Regions from separate parts of the Bradyrhizobium sp. AZCC 1719 genome, predicted to be linked through region 1. Evidence: predicted binding sites of a transcription regulator. Region 1 holds the regulator's gene; the other holds the start of a gene.
What was found. Region 1 encodes LexA, which represses DNA repair genes until DNA is damaged. Its sites were predicted from a motif close to TGTTCNNNNTGTGTTCNG; they were not measured.

Region 1 (3,793 bases):
TAAAAGCGATCGGCGTGCCGGCGTCGCGGATCCTGTTCTTCGACGACTCGGCTGCCAATATCGAAGGTGCGCGGGCGCGCGGCCTTTCTGCCATCCACGTGACATCGACGGATGACGTGGCGAGGGCACTGACCGCACTTGGAATTTGAGGGAGGTCTGCCCGTGGCGTTGATGCCGGTTGCCGATGCATTGTCTGCCATCCTTGCGGGCGCCGATCCCGTCCCTGAAGAAATGGTGGCGCTCGATGAGGCGTATCACCGCATTCTCGCACGCGACGTCGCCGCGCGGCGGACGCAGCCGCCGCAGGCGATGTCGGCGATGGACGGCTATGCGGTGCGCGCGGCTGACGCCGCCGATGTCAGCGCACGGCTGAAGGTGATCGGCGAGGTCGCCGCCGGCCGCCCGTTCGAGCGGAAGGTCGGCCCGGGCGAAGCGGTGCGGATCTTTACCGGCGGCGTGATTCCCGACGGCGCCGACGCCGTCATCATCCAGGAAGACACTGGCGTAGAGGGTGATCATATCACCATCACGGAAGCTGCCGTTCCGGGGCGGCATATCCGCGCCGCGGGCGTTGATTTCCGCGAAGGCGACTTCCTCCTCAAACGCGGGCGCCGCCTCACCGACCGCGACCTCTCACTCGCCGCCGGCATGAACTACCCGGAGCTTGCAGTGCACCGTCGCCCGAAAGTTGCGATGCTGGCGACTGGCGACGAACTGGTGATGCCGGGCGCAAGCCCCAGCCCCGGCCAGATCGTCTATTCCAACGGCTACAGCTTGCGGGCGCTGGCGCGGGCCGAGGGAGCAGAAATCATTGACCTCGGAATCGCCGCCGACACCGTCGCCGCGACCGCGGAAGGCATCAGCCGTGCTCGCAAGGCCGACGCCGACATCCTGATCACCATTGGCGGCGCTTCGGTCGGCGACCACGACCTCGTCAAGCGGTCGCTGGAGGCCGAGGGCATCGCCATGGCGTTCTGGCGGATCGCGATGCGGCCGGGCAAGCCGATGATGCATGGCAGGCTGGAGGCGATGCGGGTGATCGGCCTGCCCGGCAATCCCGTTTCCTCCTATGTCTGCGGCTTCCTGTTCCTGGTGCCGCTGATTCGCGCTCTATCGGGCCGCGATACCATCCATCACCCGCGCGAAAGCGCCCTGCTCGGCCGCGATCTCGCCGCCAACGACCAGCGCGAAGACTATCTTCGCGCCTACCTCGAAACGCGCGACGACGGCACGCTGGTCGCCGTGCCGGTGAACCATCAGGACTCGTCGCTATCAGGGAATCTCGCTGCGGCACGGGCACTTGTGATACGTCCGCCGTTCGCGCCGGCTGCCGCAAAGGGCTCGCCTTGCGAGCTGCTCCGGCTGCCGGAATGACGCCTGAACCGCGCTCCGACAGCACTTTGGGCCGGAACCGCAATGCGTTCACCTGAAATTAAGTGGTTGCGGAACACATATCGAACATATAGTGTCCGTTCATGATTTGTTTCGACTGCTAGTGTCTTTGATTGGGAGTTGGGGGACTCCGCGATCTTGGGCTCTGAAGATTCGGAACGAGACGACGCCAACCGGGGGATTGCTCGCGATGCTTACGCGCAAACAGTACGAACTTCTGCGTTTCATCAATGAACGGCTGAAAGAGGCCGGCGTGCCGCCCTCCTTCGACGAGATGAAGGACGCGCTCGATCTGCGCTCGAAATCCGGAATCCACCGCCTCATCACGGCACTGGAGGAGCGCGGCTTCATCCGTCGCCTGCCCAACCGCGCCCGCGCCATCGAAGTCATCAAGCTGCCTGAGCTCGCAGCCGCCGCCAACAGCCGCCGCGGCTTCACGCCGAGCGTCATCGAGGGCACGCTCGGCAAGCGCACGGTGAGCGCGCCGGCCGCCGAGGACGACGGCAATCGCCCGGTCGCCGTGCCTGTCATGGGCCGGATTGCCGCCGGTACGCCGATCGAGGCGCTGCAGACCCGCAGCCACACCATCAGCGTACCGCCTGACATGCTCGGCTCCGGCGAACATTACGCGCTCGAAGTGCGCGGCGATTCCATGGTGGACGCCGGCATTCTCGACGGCGACATGGCGCTGATCCAACGCAACGAAACCGCCGACACCGGCGACATCGTCGTGGCGCTGATCGACGAGGAGGAAGCGACGCTGAAGCGCTTCCGCCGCCGCGGCGCCTCGATTGCGCTCGAGCCCGCCAACACCGCTTATGAAGTCCGCATCCTGCCGCCGAACCGGGTCCGGATTCAGGGCAAGCTGATCGGGCTGTACCGCAAATACTGACCCATTATGCCGTCCGGGCCGTGACGGAAAAGAGCCCCGGCCCGTGGCCGGGGTTTTTTGTTGCACGTGTGGAACTAAGGCACGTTAGCGCGTTTGTGAATGTGGCGCAGTGCGCCAGTCGCAGAATTGCCCAGAACAGAGAAAAGGCTCTGCGCCATGTCCACTCTGATAGAGGCCTGTGCCTCCTTCTAGACACGGGTCAGCTATCTCAAACGAGGGAGCCATCCGATGTGTGACTATAGCCTGCATGCTGTGGCTACGCGGCCTGCCGAGGTCGGCGAGACGCTGATCACGACGACATTCCGCGGTACATCGACCCGCGGCTTTGCGTCGGAACGCGAGCCTGCAGTGGCGGTCTGCATGCTTCCCGGCACCGAACTGGCGTTCGCTGAGGACGTCAAATACGACAACCGGTGGATCTGGACTCGAACCACCGACTGGCGGGTCGGCAAGTTCAATCAAATCGACCCCCATATATCCGACCGTCACCATGACGCGATCGAATTTCCCGACGGAAGCCATGTGCTGGTGACGCAGCTTTGCGAAGGCCAGCGCGCGACCGTGCTGCAATTGCCGGTGGTCCAGACCGGTGGCGAACGCGCGCCGAAGGTGACGGAAGCGCCTCCGGCCGAATCGATCGTGACCGGATAAACGCCCACGCGAATACGATCCGCCGGTCCAGGCCGGCGGATCGTGGTGGTTCATTTTTCAGAACTCGGCACCGCAGGGGGGCAGTCGGTGGTCAACAAGGTTACGTGGCAAAAAGCCGGGCGCGTCACTGAGCCCGGGCGGTACATGTTCAGGTACGGCTGGCTCACCATCACGGCCGAAGATCTCGCAATCTGGCGGCAATTCCCTGACGCATCGTTCACGCTGGTCGCTCTGCCGTCGGCGCCCGACGCGCCCGAGGAATTCCATCTCGGCGCGTTCGAAATACCAGCCAAGCCCACGGTCGACGAGCACTGAAGATCATCTACTCCTCCGCCTGCAGGTCTGCCTCGGCCGGCGTGGCATCGACGCTGCGCGGTGGCACGACGCGCGGCGCAAGCACGGTGGTGTCGGCCTCGCGCTCGCCGGCTATGGCCGGCGACCACGGGCGGTCGATGCCTCTCGGCTTGACCGCCTCGACGACAAATCCCTCCCGGCTGCGCCGCAACGCCATCGCGCCCTGCCGCCGCAGTCGTTCGGCGCCGATGACGGAAGCACCGCATGCCGGCGGGGCCTGCCGCAGCGTCACAATGATTGCTGCGCGCTCGCAATCGTCCGAAAACGCCTCGGGTCTGAGCGCCTGCGCGATCAGGGCACCGCCGGCGGATTGCACCACGCAGCCAAGATCGTCGCATGAGACACCTGACGTGAGCGAGGCGTCAGCCGCGGTTCGCGCGTCCGCATCCGCCGCCAGCCACTCCTTCAAAAGAAAGACGTCCCGAGACCCCTTGCCCGCGTGCATCAAATGTAGCCGGCCATCCTGGCCGCGCACCCCGACATTGCGCCCGTCGGCGGAAATCA
Region 2 (3,793 bases), 1.6 Mb from region 1:
CAGCGTCAAGATCGCGGCCTTTACCCTGGGCGACCAGCGCTACATGGCGATCGAGGCGGGGCCCCTCGACCCGTTCAACCACAGTTTTTCGATCATGGTCGAATGCGACACGCAGGCCGAGATCGACCGCTTGTGGGACGCCCTGAGGGAAGGCGGCAAGATCGAGCAATGCGGCTGGCTGCAGGACCGCTGGGGCCTCTCCTGGCAGATCGCGCCCAAACGGCTCGGCGAGTTGATGAACGATCCCGATCCCGCAAAAGCCAAGCGCGTTGCCGAGGCCATGCTGAAGATGGTCAAGTTCGATATTGCAGAACTGGAGGCCGTGGCGAGAGGTTAGGACTCGCGCCGCTGGGCTAACCCAAGCGCGGAGAGAAAAGTGGGTCGCGCGCTGCACGGCGCCGGGGCTGGAGGTAGGGAACCGCGCAGCGCGTCGACCATGTGGGAGCATCATAGCGTGAGCAGACGTCCCACATTCCTTTGCCACATTCCCTTGAGAATGCGATTGTGTCACCTATCAATTAATAGTTGCAGGCGGGATTGTCAATTTTTCCCGTTATATTTCACCAGAAATTGCGGCTATTGGATTGGCGGAATTCAGGCCGCATGTGCCGATTTTCGCAGCACGTCGGCGGCGATTTTGAGGTCGTGGACGAAGCGCCGATATTCGCGTGCCTTGGCATCGGCGTCCGGCAATCGCAGCAGATAGGACGGGTGCACCGTCACCAACGCCCTGGTGCCGTCGTCGAGATCAATCGCGCGGCCGCGGTTCTTGTTGATCGGCGTAATTTTCCCGAACACGCTTTGCGCTGCGGTTGCGCCCATTGCCACCACCAGGTCGGGCTTGATCGCGGCCAGCTCGCGCTCGTACCACTGCCGGCAGGCCTTGATCTCCGGGGTGTTCGGCTTCTGGTGCAGGCGGATCTTTCCGCGCGGCACGAACTTGAAATGCTTCACCGCATTGGTGACGTAGACCGTGCGGCGGTCGATGCCGGCTTCTTCCAGCGCGCGGTCGAGCATTTGCCCCGCGGGCCCGACGAACGGCTTTCCGGCGAGGTCTTCCTTGTCGCCGGGCTGCTCGCCGACCAGCATGATCCGCGCGGTTTGCCGGCCTTCGCCGAACACGGTTTGGGTGGCATTCTTGTAGAGATGACAGGCGCGGCAATCGGCGGCTTCTTCGCGCAGCGTCTCGAGATCATCGGCGTGTTTGCGGGGCATCTCGCTTGCCTTGTCGCTTGCCAGGGGTTTAATCGATGAAGCCTCCGGCAGGTTCCGCCAGTAATTCCGGGACATCTCCTTTTGCATGGTCTGCACTTTCAGCCGGGCGGGACTGAAAATGCTGGCGTAATAGCGCCGCCAGGTTTCCTCCAGCCGGTCCGCGCCAGGGGCTTCGCTTCTGCCGACGCCCGGCGTGAACGAGATGACGTGGCCGTCCCAATGCGCGCAGAGATCAGGCGTCAGGATCGACCAGGGCATGTCGGCGAAACGGCGCGCGAAGAACGGGGCGGCCAGTTCGACGATGTAATGCTCCGGCTCGAACCAGGCGACGAAGTGCGATTTCTGCTCGCGGCCTATTTCGCGGAAGCGGACAAGGACATGCATCCTGTGCTCGTCGCCGCGCACGGCCTTGGCCATCGCGGTGATCTCAGCCACGTCAGCATCGGTCGCGAGTTCAAGCAGATCGTGATGCGTCCGCAACCGCCACAGCAGGCGATAGAGCAGGGCGAAGCGCTCGGGGCTGCGGTGCAGGATGGCAACCTCCGCCAGTTCGACGAATCTGGCCGGCACGTTGAAGGTGCCCTGTGGCGGCTCGAGCGGCGGCGCGGTCGGCGCGAACAGTTCGGGCGCAGCCACACGCCAGCTCACGTCGGATGGTTTCACGTCATTCAGCGCCAGCGCGCGGGCCGCTTGGCGCCAGCCGTCGAAATCAGTTTCGCTATCGAGGGTGATGTGGTGCATGTGCTTACTCCACCTCTCCGCCGGCATCCCCGTTGTCGTAGAGGCCACGAATCCCTTTGATTCCGCTCATGAATCGCCAGAGCGTCGATCTCGATTGACTCTGCCAGCGCTGTTAGCTTTATATTAGAACATATCATGAACAAATGAGCCAGCCGCGCGTTCACTTAGGGAAGAAGCGGTAAAGGCCAATTTTCTGAAGGAACGGCGGATGAGCACCGCACGCACAAGCACGCTTGCGAGTTTGCGCGGAAGCATCGAGCGCCTGGAGGCGCATGGCGATGCGCATGACCTCAACAAGATTACGCTTGGCCATAAGGCGGCGGATGCTGTGCTGCACGGCGGGCTTGCGCTCGCGGCGGTGCATGAAGTGTTCGCCGAGGGACACCAGAGCGCGACCGCAACCGGCTTCATCGCAGGGTTGGCGGGAAGGGTGTCGCCGCGCCAGCCGCTGGTCTGGGTACGGCAGGATTTTTCGGAAATTGAATCGGGCGCGCTGTCGATGAGCGGGCTCGCCGAACTCGGGCTCGATCCGCGATTGCTCGTCACCGTGCGCGCGACTGACACCGACGCCGCGCTACGGACCGCCGCCGATGCGCTGGCCTGCGACGCGCTCGGCGCCGTCGTGCTGGAAGTCTGGGGGCAGGCGCGTCAGCTCGATCTCGTCGCCAGCCGCAAGCTTACGCTGGCCGCAGCAGCCTCCGGCGTCACCGCATTGCTGCTGCGGGTGGCGGCGGAGCCGCGCCCCTCGACCGCGGAGACAAGATGGATCGTGCGCGCGGCGCATTCGCCGCCGTCAGCTCCGTGGAGCGCGTGGGGCGCGCCGGTGTTCGACGCGCAGCTCGTTCGTAACCGTCATGGCCCGGTCGGCCGCTGGATCATGGAATGGAATTGTGATGAGTGCCTATTCAGTGAACCGTCGGCGTATCCTCAGCCTCTGGCTGCCACGCCTGCCCATCGACCGCATCAAGCGCAAGCTTTCGCCGGCCAGCGCCGCGCAAGCTGAAAATTGCCAAGCGGTATCGTGCAACGCTGTCTGCGACACGGGCGGTGCGCGCCCTCCCCCCTTGTGGGGGAGGGCGGGGGAGAGGGGTGGCGGCAACGGCAGTGCTCGTGGCTTACCCCTCTCCCTAGCCTCGAGAGCGAGCTCCGCTCGCCTCGGACCCCGCAAGGGGGGAGGGAACGACAGCGGTGCGCAGGCTGACACCTCTCACCACACGACCGATGCACTCCCTCTCCCGCTTGCGGGGGAGGGTTGGGGTGGGGGTCTCGCCGCGAGTGACACTCTCGGGATGAAGCACGTCTACCCCTCCGTCGTCGTCGCCAAGCAGCACAATGCCATCCTGATCCACTCTCTCGACGAGGCCGCTATCCAGGCCGGCCTCTCGATCGGCCTGCCGCTCGCAAATGCCCGCGCGATCTGCCCCGAGTTGACGGTATTCGACGCGGACGAGGTCGCCGATCGCAAAACGCTCGAAGACATCGCCGACTGGTGCGACCGCTTCACTCCATTGGTGGCGCTCGATCCGCCGTACGGCTTGTTCCTCGACATCACCGGCTGCGCCCATCTGTTCGGCGGCGAGCGTACGTTGCTGCAGATCGTCAGCGGCGCGCTGAGCCGCCGCGGCTTTGCCGTCAGCGCCGCGATCGCGAGCACCTCGATCTGCGCCCGCACGCTGACGCGCCAGACTTCCGGAAAAATCGTTGCCGAGGGCGAGGAGGCCGAAGCCGTCGCTCCGCTGCCGGTATCTGCGCTCGGCGCCGGCGATGCCATCACTGCCGGCCTGCGCCGCGCTGGGTTGAAGACCATCGGCGACGTCGCCTCGCGCGCGCCGCACGA

Region 2: the regulator LexA is predicted to act here: its motif matches at 2,081-2,098, upstream of V1292_RS31810 (ImuA family protein).

Annotation. Positions count from the first base shown of each region.
Region 1 covers NZ_JAZHRU010000001.1:5,163,147-5,166,939, reverse strand. The annotation lists gene V1292_RS24265 (HAD family hydrolase) at 1-149, shown strand, start outside; gene V1292_RS24260 (molybdopterin molybdotransferase MoeA) at 163-1,374, shown strand; gene lexA (transcriptional repressor LexA) at 1,583-2,284, shown strand; gene V1292_RS24250 (hypothetical protein) at 2,513-2,935, shown strand; gene V1292_RS24245 (hypothetical protein) at 2,981-3,250, shown strand; partial or broken gene V1292_RS24240 (ComEC/Rec2 family competence protein) at 3,258-3,793, opposite strand, start outside.
Region 2 covers NZ_JAZHRU010000001.1:6,735,305-6,739,097, reverse strand. The annotation lists gene V1292_RS31820 (VOC family protein) at 1-337, shown strand, start outside; gene V1292_RS31815 (UdgX family uracil-DNA binding protein) at 595-1,956, opposite strand; gene V1292_RS31810 (ImuA family protein) at 2,165-2,959, shown strand; gene V1292_RS31805 (Y-family DNA polymerase) at 3,246-3,793, shown strand, end outside.